2 regions of the Micromonospora sp. ANENR4 genome follow, and region 2 is predicted to be linked to the other one. Evidence: riboswitches for the same ligand, from Rfam matches in the RefSeq annotation. Region 2 holds a riboswitch; the other holds the start of a gene.
The links. A riboswitch is a leader RNA that binds a small molecule or an ion and turns the genes downstream of it on or off. The one in region 2 is predicted to bind cyclic di-AMP.
Positions count from the first base shown of each region.

Region 1 (7,168 bases), on a different contig from region 2:
TCGGCCGGTTCAACCTGGTCGACGTCGCAGACGGCAGCGCCGAGCTGGGCTACCGGGTCGCCGAACGCGCCGCCGGGCGCGGGCTCGCGAGTGAAGGCGTACGGCGCGTCTGCGAACTGGCCCGCACCGAGTACGGGCTGCGCCGGCTGGTCGCCTCGGCGGCGCTGGCGAACCCGGCCTCGCTGGCGGTGCTCAAGCGTGCCGGTTTCGTGCCGGATCATCGGGTGGAGCTGGACGGGGAGCCCGGCCTGCGGCACGTGCTCGACCTCCGCGCGCCCTACGCGGCCGCGTCACCGTAGGCGGGCGCACCGGCCGGCTCGTACGTCAGTTGCAGCGTGCCGTGGGCGTGGGTGACCGACTCGGTGAGCCGCAGCGCGCTCGGCACCGTCCCCTCGCCGAACAGGCGCTTGCCGGTGCCGAGCAGCACCGGATACACCCACAGGTTGAGCCGGTCCACGAGACCGGCGCGCAGCAGCGACTGCACCAGGTCCAGGCTGCCGATGACGTGCACCTCGTCGTGGCGGGCCTTCATCTCGGTGACGCGCTCGGCGAGGTCACCGGACACCAGCGACGAGTTCGCCCAGGCCAGCGGCTCGGTGAGGGTACGGCTGACCACGTACTTCGGCACGCCATTGAGCAGGCCGGTGAAGGGGATTTCCTCGGGCGCCTTCGGCCAGTAGCCGGCGAAGATGTCGTACGTCTTGCGGCCCAGCAGCAGCGCATCCATGCTGCTGGCCTGCTGGAACATCACCGCGCCGGACGCGTCGTCGAGCAGCGGCATCTGCCAGCCGCCGTGGTTGAAGCCGCCCTCGCGGTCCTCGTCCGGTTCGCCGGGCGCCTGCGCCACGCCGTCGAGGGTCAGGAACTCGGTCACGATCAACTTGCCCATTGGTCCGCTCCTCCGGTCACCGCTCGTCCCCCCGTCAGACCCGGCAACGACCCGCAACTCATCGCCGCCACCGAGCCGCTCTACTCGTGCCGGACGAGCCTGAAGGGCACCCCGTCGATCTCCGTGACGTACCCGATCACCGGCACCGGGTTCTTCAGTTCCGCGATCTCGACAAGCAATGCGGTGGCAGTGCCGGCGTAGGGCTCGGGCGGGTCGATCAGGGCGGTATCGCAGACCACCGTCGGCCACTGCTCGGGAGGACCGTCGTCCAGGTGCCAGCAGAGCAGATAGTCGAGGTTCACGGCTCCCCAGACCCGGAGGTCTCCCGGTGAGGTGCCGAAGTGGTACGGGAACCCTCCTGTGCACTCCGCCCTCTCGTTCATCGCGTGATGCCAGTTCCGCGCGTACCGGAGGAATTCCGGTACGCCCCAGTCGGAAGGATGAAGCACTTCCAGGAAGCCGAGGTTGCCGTGTGGGAAGCGCTCGACGAAGCGTCGGTAGTCCTCGGGAAAGGGGTGGCCGGCGGCCTCGGTGAGGGCCGGCCAGTCGACCTCGATTCCCGCCGACCCGTCCCAGTCGAGCAGGACGGCGAGCCGGTCCGTCGTCGGCGAAGCGCTCGGTGTCATTCGGCGACCTCCGGCAGATGATCGTAGATCGGGTGCACGCCCCGCCCCGTCTCCACAGTAAGGTCATCTCTTCGGCAGGCGTATGCCTCCGGAGTCCTCGAAGGTGGATTCGCCATGATCCCCGATCGGACTGAGACAAGCGTCCTCCTGGACGAGGCACTGGCGGGTGTGGCCGTCGCGTTCCAGGGCATGACGGCCCACGAGCAGGAGTCCAACTGCGAGTGCCACTGGGGCAGCGCGGAGGAACTGGCACTGCTGAAGACGCCGGACGTGCCGCTCGATGATGACCTGTTTCGTCGCACGTACTGGACCACGGACTGGCACTACCCCGGTCTGCTGCTGCGCCGGATCCTGCCCCAGGTGACCCAGCACCTCGTGGACGGCCGAATAGTGGCGACGGACGGGCTGGACAGCCTGGCGAACTTCTTCGCCGTCTCCCCCTGGCACGAGTGGCCGAGAGAGCAACAGGCCGCCCTGCGGAGATTCCTGAACGTCTGGTGGGTGCACGTCCTGGTCGAGCCCGACGCGAAGGTGCCCGCCCACGCAGCCCTGTCGTTCCTCGCCGAGGCCACCACAAAGCTCACCCCTTGGCTGGCCGACTGGGCGGAGGCGCTGGCTGACGAGCCGGCCCGGCGACAGCTGGTCGAGGCCATGGATGAGTGGATGTACGACCTGGGGGGCGACGCACTCCCGTGGTCGAGTTGGCACGACATCGACGCGTGGGCCCCCGCGCTGCAACTGTGGGTGATACGACACGCGCCGGCCGTCCTGCGCGAGCACGACGCGTCGGCCGAGCTGCTCGAGGACATCAGCAGGCTCAGCCGGCCCGATTCCGAGCGGTACGACAAGCCGCTCTCGCGGTGGCGCGCCGGGCGCCCGTGGCCTGAGTGACGTCGAAGGCCCTGGCTGGGACTTGCGTCCTGACCAGGGCCTTTCGCGTGGAGCGGGTGACGGGAATCGAACCCGCACTGTCAGCTTGGGAAGCTGATGTTCTGCCATTGAACTACACCCGCAGCGGCACCACTCTACCTGAAGCCCCCCACCCCCGTGCAGTCAGGTGCGCGCGCCACCTCGGCGAGGTGGCGGCATCGGTGGGCGGTTGACCCCGCCACCTCCCCGAACTGGAGTGGATCAAGCACCCATCGGAGCCGACAGGCGCGAAGTTGCACGTCGGAAACGTATGGGCGTTCTCAAATGCGTCGATGGGATGTAACGTCTGCCCCACGTTTCCGAACCGGCGTGACACACCCCCTGCCACGCCGTCAGAAAGAGGTGGGCCCATGGGACTCCGTCCCAACCTGCTGACCCGGCGTACCGCCGGTGTCGCGACGTCGACCCTCGCGCTGCTGCTCAGCACCGCCGCCGTCGGCGTCGTCCCCGCTGCTTCGGCCTTCTCGGCCGCCCCGGACGGCGTCTGCGCCGAACCGGCCGACGCCCACGCCGACGAGCACGCGAACGCTCGCGTCGCGAAGGGCGGCAACGCCAAGCTGGACCCCAACCACCTGACCGCCAAGCAGGTCCGTGACCGTGAGGCCGACCTCGCCGCCGCGCAGCGCGAGCGGGCCGGCTTCCGGACCGGCGCCGTCGCTCCGCTGGCCACCGTGACGATCCCGGTCGTCGTACACGTCATCCAGGAGAACAGCACCCGGGCCGGCGGCAACATCACCGACTCGATGATCAACCAGCAGATCACCGTGCTGAACCAGGCGTACGCGGGCTCGACCGGCGGTGCCGCCACCGCGTTCGGGTTCCAGCTCACGAAGATCAACCGGGTGACCAACCCGTCGTGGTACCCGATCGTGCAGGGCTCCTCCGCCGAGCGCTCGATGAAGACCTCGCTGCGTGAGGGCGGCAAGAACACGCTGAACATCTACCTCGGCGAGCTGAGCGACAGCCTGCTGGGCTGGGCGACGTTCCCGAAGCGGACGCTGGACAAGATGGACGGCGTGGTCGTGCTCAACGAGTCGCTGCCCGGCGGCACCGCGACCAACTACAACCAGGGTGACACCGGCACCCACGAGGTCGGCCACTGGCTGAACCTCTACCACACCTTCCAGGGCGGCTGCTCCGGCTCGGGCGACAGCGTCTCCGACACCCCGGCCGAGGCGTCCCCGGCGTACCAGTGCCCGACCGGCCGCGACACCTGCTCGACCGCCGGCAAGGACCCGATCACCAACTTCATGGACTACACGTACGACTCCTGCATGTACCAGTTCACCGCCGGTCAGGCGAGCCGCATGCTCACCGCGTGGAACGCCTACCGCGCAGCCTGACCGTCGTACCACGTACCGGTGCCGGCCCTGTCCTCGGACGGGGCCGGCACCGGTCGTTTCGGGGTCGGGGTCAGGCGGCCGGGCGGCGGGTGTCGAAGCCGTGCCGCCCGCGCCGACCCTCGGCGGCCACCCGCTCCCGCCGGGCCGGTTCGGCTCCGCGCGGGTCGAGCCAGACCCGCACCTGCGGCGGGGCGGCGCCGGGCTGGGCCACCGGGTCGCGCCGGGTCAGCATCGCCACCTCGACGGTGAACTCGAACAGCCGCCAGTCGCCCTGCGGCGACGCGCGGGCGATCCGGGCCAGCCGCGTCACGGTGGCCGGGTCGGTCACCGGCCGCGCGCGCCCCGCGATGTACGCCTCGTCGTCGCTCTCCTCCGGCGGGAACGAGTGCAGCGCGTAGCGGCCGTCGCGTTCGAGGTCGCGCCGCTTCGGCGAGTCGATGACGAAACACCAGAGACCGTCGGCGGTGATCACCGGGGAGACCGGGTGGACGCGGGGGCCACCGTCGGCGCGGACCGTGGCGAGGTAGCCGAAGCCCGGCCCGTACTGCTGCATCAGGAGGCGGATCTCGTCGGCGAGGCGGGGCTCGTCGGCGGCGAATTCGGACCAGGAAGCCATGTGGACACTCTATCGAACACGTGTACGAAGATGTAGTGCGACACGCAGGTCACCCGTACCGGTCGCTATGGTGTTCCGATGCTGCTCTCCGACCGCGACCTGATCTCCGAGATCAAGGCCGGCACGCTCGCGCTGGAGCCCTTCGAGCCCACGCTGGTGCAGCCGTCGAGCATCGACGTACGCCTGGACCGGCTGTTCCGGGTCTTCAACAACCACCTCTACACGCACATCGACCCGTCGGTCCAGCAGGACGACCTGACCTCGATGGTGGAGGTGCCCGAGGGCCAGCCGTTCGTGCTGCACCCGGGCGAGTTCGTGCTCGCCTCCACGCTCGAGGTGATCTCGCTGGGCGACCAGCTCGCGGGCCGGCTGGAGGGCAAGTCGAGCCTGGGGCGGCTGGGGCTGCTGACCCACTCGACAGCCGGTTTCATCGACCCCGGCTTCTCCGGTCACGTCACGCTGGAGCTGTCGAACGTGGCGAACCTGCCGATCACGCTCTGGCCGGGCATGAAGATCGGCCAGCTCTGCATCTTCCGGCTCTCCTCGCCGGCCGAGCACCCGTACGGCTCGGCCGTCTACGGCTCGCGTTACCAGGGGCAGCGCGGTCCGACGCCGAGCCGGTCCTGGCAGAGCTGGCGCACCTGGCCGACGCGCTGACGGCACGGCCGGGGCCCCGCCGTCACCGGCGGAGCCCCGGGCCACGACCTCAGCCGGGACGGCCGTAGCTGTTGATGTCGCCGTCGTCGACCCGCTTCATGGTGATGGGCTTGCCGGACTGGGAGGCGTGCACCACCCAGCCGTCGCCCACGTACATCGCCACGTGGTGCAGGTCGCTGTAGTAGAAGACGAGGTCACCGGCGCGCAGCTCGGCGCGGCTGATCCGCTTCGTCACGCCGTGCTGCTGGCGCGCGTTGTGCGGCAGCGAGACCCCGCCCTTGGCCCAGGCCGCCAAGGTGAGGCCCGAGCAGTCGAAGTGGTCGGGCCCGGCCGCGCCCCAGACATAGATCTTGCCGATCTGGGCGCAGGCGAACTTGACCGCCGCCCCGGCCGGGCCGCCGGGGTAGCCGGCCGGGCACGGCGCCGGGCGCAGCGGGCCGCCGCCGCCCTTGCCGTACACCTTGAGCCGCAGCTTCTCCAGCTTGGCGATCTCGGCGTCGATCTGCTTCTTCTTCGCCGCGAGCTGGGCCTCGGTACGGGCCAGCCCGGCGATCATCTCGTCCAGCGGCTTCTTCTTCGCCGCCAGTTCGTCGCGCAGCGCGGCGACGGAGCGCACCTGCTCGTGCTGGCGGTGCGCGAAGCGGTCCAGCAGTTCCAGGCCGGTGACCAGGTCACCGGGTGAGCGGCTGCCCAGCAGCGCGTTCACTGTGGAGAGGTTGTCGCCCTTGTAGGCGTCGGCGGCGAGTCCGCCGACCTGACCGAGCGCGGCGTCCACCCGGGCCTGGAGGGGTGCGATCTGCCGGCCGAGCGCGTCGGCCTGCTTGCGCCGCGCGGCGAGCTGCTCGCGTACGGCGTTGACCTGTTCGATGACCGGTTCGAGCTTGTTCCAGTCGCGGTCGATCTGGGCCTCGATCTCGGCGACCGAGGGTTCGGCGTGTGCCGCAGTGGCGCCGCCGGTCAGAACGACTGCGGTGCCGACCAGCGCGGCGAGGGCGGTGGTGAAGCGGGACCAGCGGGAACGCGGCGCGACGCTGGACCGGTCGGTGGACCGGTTCGACGACGGCCGCGGGGCATGGAGTGCCACCGGGCGTCCGTACTCCTTCTTCCGTACCGCCTACCGGGTTAGCTGACGGATTCGGGCGGGAAGGGAGCCGCCCTACCGCATCGCTGCGGATTCACCCCAGGTACCTGGTTCCCCGGCTCGCCCGGAGGCGACTCGGCGGTGTCGGACCGTCACCGACCGGGTTGGACGGTGAGACGTGCGGCCGACGATTCACCAGAGTAAGGACCACCGTTATCGATCCGCAACTTCCAGCGACGTGACACTCCGTACGCGATGAAGGGCCGCACCCGGAGCGGAGGTGAAATTTTCTTTCAAGGCTGATTACTCGCTGGAAAGGTATTGACCCCCGCGGGTGTGCGGAGTGAGGGTGGAGACGCAGTGACACCCATCCCTGTCCAGGAGGTTCGATGCACCTCTCCGCCCCGCCGTCGGGCAGACGGATACTGCTCGCCGCCGCAGTGGCGACAGCCACCGCGCTGGCGACGACCGGCCCGGTGACCGCCGCGCCGGACACGTCCGCGCCCGCGAGCGACAGGCAACAACAATACGCCGCCGCGGCGGCCGAGTACGGCGTGCCGCAGAACGTGCTGCTCGGTGTCTCCTATCTGGAGTCCCGCTGGGACACCCACCCCGGGCAGCCGAGCACGAGCGGCGGCTACGGCCCGATGCACCTGACCGACGCCGCGCACATCCTCGCCATGCCGGGCAGCGCCCACGTCGACGAGGACGAGGACCCGCGCGGCGACGACTCCCGGCCGCTGAAGCTCGACCCGGCCACCGCCGCCGCGCCGGAGCGGGAGACCCCGCTGCCGCCCGCCTCGCTCCAGACGCTCGACGCCGCCGCCGCGCTCACCGGGCTCGACGCGGGCACGCTGCGCACCGACCCGGCCGCGAACATCCGCGGTGGCGCGGCGCTGCTGGCGTCGTACCAGAAGGCTCTGGGTGGGCCGGTCGGCGCCGGCACCGACCCGGCGGCCTGGTACGGCGCGGTGGCCCGGTACTCCGGCGCGGACACCTCGGACGCCGCGGCGGCCTTCGCCGACG
Region 1 is NZ_JADKYQ010000005.1:89,671-96,838, forward strand. Features, by position in the region: gene IRY44_RS10295 (GNAT family N-acetyltransferase) at 1-299, shown strand, start outside; gene IRY44_RS10300 (dihydrofolate reductase family protein) at 278-889, opposite strand; gene IRY44_RS10305 (hypothetical protein) at 970-1,515, opposite strand; gene IRY44_RS10310 (hypothetical protein) at 1,630-2,406, shown strand; tRNA gene IRY44_RS10315 (tRNA-Gly) at 2,455-2,528, opposite strand; gene IRY44_RS10320 (zinc metalloprotease) at 2,796-3,788, shown strand; gene IRY44_RS10325 (pyridoxamine 5'-phosphate oxidase family protein) at 3,859-4,404, opposite strand; gene dcd (dCTP deaminase) at 4,483-5,061, shown strand; gene IRY44_RS10335 (NlpC/P60 family protein) at 5,111-6,145, opposite strand; cyclic di-AMP (ydaO/yuaA leader) riboswitch at 6,159-6,293, opposite strand; gene IRY44_RS10340 (N-acetylmuramoyl-L-alanine amidase) at 6,532-7,168, shown strand, end outside.
Region 1: it holds a riboswitch for cyclic di-AMP, as region 2 does, so the genes downstream of both, IRY44_RS10335 (NlpC/P60 family protein) here and IRY44_RS22600 (hypothetical protein) in region 2, are expected to answer to the same signal.

Region 2 (7,168 bases):
AGCCGGTGCAGCGGGCCCGGCCCAAGCGCGACCCGTACCAGCTCGCCGGTGGCGTGCGCGAGCTGAGCACGTACGCCGACCGGCAGCGCGCCGCCCGCGCGGCGGCGCGGGAGCGTCCGGCCGACTACCGCGACTACGCGCACGTGGTGGTGGACGAGTCGCAGGACGTCTCGCCGATGCAGTGGCGGATGATCGGCCGGCGCGGCCGGCTGGCGTCCTGGACGGTGGTCGGTGACCCGGCGCAGACCGCCTGGACCGGCGACCCGCAGGAGCTGGACCGGGCCCGTGACCAGGCGCTGGGCCGGCGTAAGCGGCACCGCTACGAGCTGACCACCAACTACCGCAACTCGGCGGAGATCTTCGCGGTGGCGGCGGCGGAGATCCGCCGCCTCTACCCGGACCTGCCGCTGCCCGACGCGGTGCGGTCCACGGGCGTGCCGCCGGTCGAGCGCACAGTGCCCGCCGCCGACCTGCCGGCGGCCACCGTCGAGGCGGCCGAGGCGCTGCTCGCGCAGGTGGAGGGCACCGTCGGCGTGATCACGCCGGTGCCGCGCCGGGACGAGGTGGCCGGCTGGCTGGGCGCGCTCGGCGCGGGCCGGCTCCAGGTCGTCACCAGCCTCCAGGCCAAGGGCATGGAGTACGACGGCGTGGTGCTGGTGGCGCCGGGCGAGATCCGGGCCGACCCCGGCTCGGGCGTCCGCACGCTCTACGTGGCGCTGTCCCGGGCGACGCAGCGCCTCACCACGCTCGACCCGGTGGGGTGACCGGCCCCGCCGCCACCCACAGTTCACTTGCATACATAGCGATGTGAACATACATTGGGCCGGGCCGGTACGCGGCAGGGAGGGTGTTGGCGTGGGCGCAGGTCATGACCACAGCGGCGCGGTGGCCAATGCGGCACACCGCCACGCAGGCCGCCTCTGGGCCGCGTTCGCGCTGCTCGCCGCCCTGATGGTGGTCGAGGCGGTGGCCGCCTTCACCACCGGCTCGCTGGCGCTGCTCTCCGACGCCGGGCACATGTTCACCGACGTCCTCGGCATCGGCATGGCCCTCGCGGCGATCACCGCCACCCGCCGGGCCGGCACCGACCCGCAGCGCACGTTCGGGCTCTACCGGCTGGAGGTGCTCGCCGCCCTCGCCAACGCCGTCCTGCTCGGTGCCGTCGCCATCTACGTCCTGGTCGAGGCGGTACGCCGGTTCGGCGAGCCGCCGGAGGTGCTGGCCGGACCGATGCTCGTGGTGGCGGTACTCGGCCTGCTCGCCAACATCGTCGCGTTCGCGCTGCTGCGCGCCGGGTCGAAGGAGAGCATCAACCTGCGCGGGGCGTACCTGGAGGTGCTCGGCGACCTGCTCGGCTCGCTCGGCGTGATCGCCGCCGCGCTGGTCATCGCGGTCACCGACTGGTGGTGGGCCGACCCACTCGTCGCCGTCGGCATCGGCGTGTTCATCCTGCCGCGCACCTGGCGGCTCGGCCGGGCCGCGCTGCGCATCCTGGTGCAGGCCGCGCCGGAGCACCTCCAGGTCACCGCCGTGCACGACCGGCTGGCCGCCGTACCGGGCGTGGCCGAGGTGCACGACCTGCACGTCTGGACCCTCACCTCGGGCATGGAGGTGGCCTCGGCGCACCTGACCACCGACCCGGGCGCGGACCCGGCCGGGGTGCTGGCCGCCGCGCGGGCCGCCCTGCACGAGGACTTCTCCATCGATCACGCCACGTTGCAGGTCGAACCCGGAGCGTCGGCCGGAGTGTGCGGCAAGACCGAGTGGTGATTAGGACACGCTTAAATCACTGGGACTAATGTAGTCTTATGCCGGTTTTGCCCCGCCTAGTGGCGTTGCTCGACGGAGCCGCGCCCGGGCAGCGCCGGTAGTCTCGGTCGCGGCCGCACCCGCGGACGCCACCCGGCCCCGGTGGGGCGGCCGTCGCCTAATCGTCCGCAGGGACGAGCCGGGGAACCACGTACGTGGGGTGCATCCGCGTCAGCGGTAGGGATCTTCCGTCCCGAACCCGTCAGCTAACCCGGTCGGCGTTGACGGAAGGACGTGTGAATGCCCCCAGTGGCACCTGTACGACGGACGGCCGCCCGGTTGGCGGCCCTGCTCGTCGCGACGCTGACCCTCGGCGTCGCGACCGTTCCGGTCTCCCCCGCCTCCGCGGCGCCGGCGACCGGCCTGCTCGCCGCCGCGCCCGGCGGCGACGACGAGGGCGGCACGCCGGAACTGCGCGCCCAGCTCGACGCGGCCAGCAAGGGCTGGCTGGAGGCGAAGGCCGCGCTGAACCGGTCGGTGACCCGCCAGAAACAGCTCAACGACCAGCTCAAGACGGTCGGCGCCGAGCTTGCCGTCCGCGACGCCAAGGTCGGCGAGATCGCCGTCGTGGCGTACCGCAACGGCCGCCTGGGCACCGCCGGGGCGCTGCTCGGCAGCAGCAGCCCGGAGGGCTTCATGGACCGGGCCGCCGCCCTGGAACAGGTCGCCGCGCACGAGGACCGCACGCTGCGCGACCTGATCGCCACCCGCGACGAGGCCACCCGCACCCGCGCCCAGCTCGACGGGGAGATCCTCGAGCAGCGCAAGCAGGTGACGGTGATGGCCAAGCGCAAGGAACAGGCCGAGCGCGCCCTGGAGGTGGCGAACGACCGCGCGTCGCGCAGCAGCAGCGGCGGCGGCGGCAGCGTCCAGGGCACCTCCAGCAAGAACGCGAAGCCGGCGCCGCGCAACTCGGACGGCTCCTGGCCGTCGGAGTCGTGCAGCGTCAACGACCCGACGCCGGCGAACGGCTGCATCACGCCGCGCACGCTGCACGCGCTGCAACAGGCGAAGGCGGCCGGCTTCACCAGGTACGTCTCGTGCCACCGGCCGAGCGGCTCGGGTGAGCATCCGAAGGGGCGGGCCTGCGACTTCGCCGCGCAGAAGAGCGGCTTCGGCGGCGTGGCCACCGGCGGTGACCGGACGTACGGCAACAACCTGGCCGCGTACTTCGTGCGCAACGCCGACCCGCTCGCCGTGCTCTACGTGATCTGGTTCAAGCAGATCTGGCTGCCCAGCAGCGGGTGGAAGTCGTACAGCGGCGGCAACGGCGACCCGTCCAGCGACCACACCAACCACGTGCACCTGTCGGTGTACTGAGCACGCCCCTGCAGGGTCGGCCGGATCAGACCGGCCGGCCCTCCAGGGTCGCGCCGAGGCGAGCCGCCAGGCCAAGGTGAGCCGCCCGGGCCTGGCGGAACGCGTACCCGAACAGCGGCGCCGGCGCGGTGAGCGTGATCTCCACGTCGATGCGTACCGTGCCGTCCGGCTCGTCGCGCAGGCGGGTGTGGTTGCGGACGGTCGTCGCGGGTTGCTGCCGCGCCACGGTGACGACCTCGTCCTCGCCCGCGACGAGCACGTCCGCCTGGTACGTGACCGGGAAGTGCAGCGGGCCGAGTTGCAGCCGGTCGGTGATCGCATAGCTGGCCAGCGCGCCCGGCCGGGCCGGCAGCTTCCGGACCCGGACGATCAGCGGATGCAGCTCACCCTGGCGACTCAGGTCACCCAGCAGGGCCACCGCTTCGGCCCGGGTGCACCGGGCCTGCACGGTGTAGCTGAAGCTGTCGCTGCTCTGCAAGCGGGCCCCCTCGCCGTCGTGCGTCGCGACGATCGTCCCGTACCGACGCCGGACTGGCAACGGGTAGAAGGTCCCCTGGCCGCAGGGGGTGTGAACGGCGCTCAGGCGCCGGGCAGCACCTCGGGGGTGTCGTCGGCGAACCACGGCTCGGGCGCGCCGAACAGGCCGAGCAGGCCGGTCACCCAGAGCTGCCGGTGCACGAACCGGCTCGGCTCGGTGACCACGAGCTTGACGCCGCTGACCTCGCAGGTCTGGAAACCCGCGACCATGGCGCTGATACCGACCGAGTCGATGAACGTGACGAGCCGCATGTTCAGCTCGATCCGCGCGGGACGGCCCTTCGCGAGCACCTCGGCGATCGCTTCCCGCACCTCGTACGCGGTGTCGACGTCGATCTCCCCACGGGGCGCGATCTGGACGACACCACCCGGCCGCACCGACTTCACGATCGACAGGCTCACGCGAGCACCTCCACTCGCCCATGACGGGCGCCTCATCAGTACGCGGGCCGCGACCGAGAGTATTCCTCCAACGGCCCGGTCGCCACCCCCCGGGATGAGCAATTCGCGAACTGGGCACACCTGGGCGTACCCAATCCGGACCTCCGGGTTCCAGTTTCCCCTGTACGGCGGGCCGCGGCCAACCGTGCGACCGGGCGGGCCCGCCGATCCGCCGACCAGGGTAGCTGGCGCACGCACGTCCCGTCGGCACCGGTCCCGGCGCGTTCGGGTGGTTCGTCCCGTTCGCTGCTCACGGCCCGGCACCACCCCGTGGGTTTGCCGCGTGCGCCGGTGGGGCACTGCCCGAGACAGTGAACCCGCCGGATGGACACCGGAGTCCGAAGTGGCCGCCGGCCTTCGGCACCCGAGGAGGTAGAACGATGTTCGGATCCAACCTGCTGGACCGCCGGGGCAAGGCCGAGCGGGTCGCCGACCAGGCGTGGCAGAACCTGCTCTCCGCCGTCGGTTCCGCCGGTGACAGCGTGCGCGACGCCACCCGGACCGCCCGCCGCAGCTCCTCCGGCCTGGCCGACGACGCCACCGACCTGGTCGGTTCCGCCGCCGACGAGGCACGCCGCCGAGCGTCCCTCGCGTTCGACGCGCTCGCCGGCCGCCGGCCCGCCCTGCCCTGGACGCTGCTGATCGCGGCGGCGCTCACCGGCGCGGCGATCGGCTGGGCCGCCGGCACCGCGGCGCGCGCTGCCGGCAGCCGGGACCGCGCCGCCGAGGAGATCGAGTTCGTGGACGTGGACCGGCCGAACTCGCCCGCCGGCCTGGACGGCTGACCCGCCCGTACGACTCGACGACGGCCGCCCCGGGAGGTTCCGGGGCGGCCGTCGTGCTGCCTCACCCGGACCGGGCGAGGGCCGCTCACCCGGGACGCGCGCAGGATCGCGGGTGCGGGACCACGTGCCCGTGCCGCGATCGACGGGAGGGAGAGCCGGATGACCACCGACACGATCACCCGTACCGACCGGGACATCCAGTCCGCCGTGCTCGACGAGCTGACCTGGGAACCGCGGGTCGGCGCGGACGAGATCGGGGTGACCGTCACCGAGGGCGTGGTGACGCTCACCGGCCGGGTCGACAGCTACGCCAAGAAGTGGGCCGCCGAGCGGGCCGCGCACCGGGTCGCCCGGGTCCGCGCGGTCGCCAACGACCTCGCCGTCCGGATCGACACCGCGGCCGGGCGGGAGGACCCGGAGATCGCCGTCGCGGCCGTACGGGCGCTGGAGTGGGACGCGTTCGTGCCGATCGAGGCGTTGCAGGTGACGGTGGCCGACGGCTGGGTCACGCTGCACGGCGAGGTCGAGTGGGAGTACCAGCGGCGGGCCGCCGAACGCTCGGTCGCCCGGCTCACCGGCGTGTGCGGGGTGAGCAACGGCATCGCGGTACGCCCCGCGGTGCGCGCCGACGGCGGTGACCTGGCCGAGCGGATCGTGGACGCGCTGGCCCGCAACCGCGCCACCGAGGCCGAGGAGGTCGACGTGCGGGTGCACGGCGACACGGTGCTGCTGGACGGGCGGGTCCACTCGCCCGGCGAACGCGAGGAGATCGAGCGGGTGGTGTGGAACGCACCAGGCATCCGGGAGGTGCGCAACCACCTCGCCGTGCGCTGACGGGAACCACCCCGCCCGGGTGAGCCCGCCTCACCCGGGCCGCGGGCATCGTGGGCGGCATGAGTGATCCGAACGGGCTGATCACACCGGGCACGGACGCGCCAGGGTTCACGCTGCCGGCGGCGCCGGACGGACGCGAGGTGGGCCCCGGGCAGTTCCGGGGCCGTCCCGTGGTGCTGGCGTTCTACCCCGCGGACTGGTCACCTGTGTGCGGCGAGCAGATGACCCTTTACCAGGCCGCCCTGCCCGAGCTGGAACGGTACGACGCGGTGCTGCTGGGCATCTCGGTGGACAGCGTCGACTCGCACCGGGCGTTCGCCGAGAGCCGGGGCATCCGGTTCCCGCTGCTCGCCGACTTCGAGCCCAAGGGTGAGGTGTCACGCCGGTACGGCGCGTACGCGCCGCACGGGCAGTCGGACCGGGCGCTCGTGGTGGTCGGCCCGGACGGCCGGGTGGTCTGGAGCCACCTGTCCCCGCCCGAGGTCAACCCGGGTGTGGACGGCATCCTCGACGCGCTGGCGCGGCTGGACGCGGATCGGCGGGTGAGTGCCCGATGACCACGCCACTTCAGGTCACCACCGCGCGGCTGCGGATCCCGGTGACCGACCGGGACCATGTCCGCGGGCCGGTGGACGCGCCGGTCACCATCGTCGAGTACGGCGACTTCCAGTGCCGGTTCTGCGGCGCCGCGTACCCGAACCTGGCCGAGGTGCTGCGCCAGCGGGCCGACACGGTCCGGCTGGCGTACCGGCACTTCCCGATCACCAACGTCCACCCGTACGCGGAGAGCGCCGCGGAGACCGCCGAGGCCGCCGCCGCCCGGGGCCGGTTCTGGGAGATGTACGACTGGCTCTACCAGCACCAGGACCAGCTCGACCCGGTGCACCTGTCGCTGGGCGTCGAGCAGATCGGCCTGTCGCCGGAGGAGATCGCCGCGGAGGTCGGCCGGCAGGAGTACGCCGACCGGGTCCGGCAGGACTTCGTCGGCGGCATCCGCAGCGGCGTCAACGGCACGCCGACGTTGTTCGTCAACGACGTCCGGCACGACGGCGGCTACGACCTGGCCGAACTGCTGGCGGTGGTGGACGCCGCCACCGACGACGGCTGACGGTCAGATCAGCCGCAGCTCGCGCGCCCGCCGGACGGCGTCACGCCGGCGGGTCGCGTCGAGCTTGCGGTAGATGTTGCGCACGTGCGTCTTCACCGTGTTCACCGACAGGGACAGCTCGGCGGCGATCTCCACGTTGGACAGGATGCTCTGGAGATAGCGCAGGATGGTCAGCTCCCGCTCGGTGAGCGGCTCGTCGAGCGTCCGGGCCGGACCGTCGGCGGTCGCGGCCACCGGTTGCGCGTCCACGCCGCGCACCAGCTCGCTCACCGTGGCCCAGTACGCGGTGCCGGAATCCAGGCGCGCGGCGAGCAGATCCCGTACCCCCGGGTCG
Region 2 is NZ_JADKYQ010000013.1:30,601-37,768, forward strand. Features, by position in the region: gene IRY44_RS22590 (AAA family ATPase) at 1-764, shown strand, start outside; gene IRY44_RS22595 (cation diffusion facilitator family transporter) at 856-1,770, shown strand; cyclic di-AMP (ydaO/yuaA leader) riboswitch at 1,915-2,045, shown strand; gene IRY44_RS22600 (hypothetical protein) at 2,050-3,129, shown strand; gene IRY44_RS22605 (SRPBCC family protein) at 3,155-3,607, opposite strand; gene IRY44_RS22610 (STAS domain-containing protein) at 3,709-4,068, opposite strand; gene IRY44_RS22615 (hypothetical protein) at 4,488-4,892, shown strand; gene IRY44_RS22620 (BON domain-containing protein) at 5,052-5,726, shown strand; gene IRY44_RS22625 (redoxin domain-containing protein) at 5,786-6,283, shown strand; gene IRY44_RS22630 (DsbA family protein) at 6,280-6,834, shown strand; gene IRY44_RS22635 (LuxR C-terminal-related transcriptional regulator) at 6,838-7,168, opposite strand, start outside.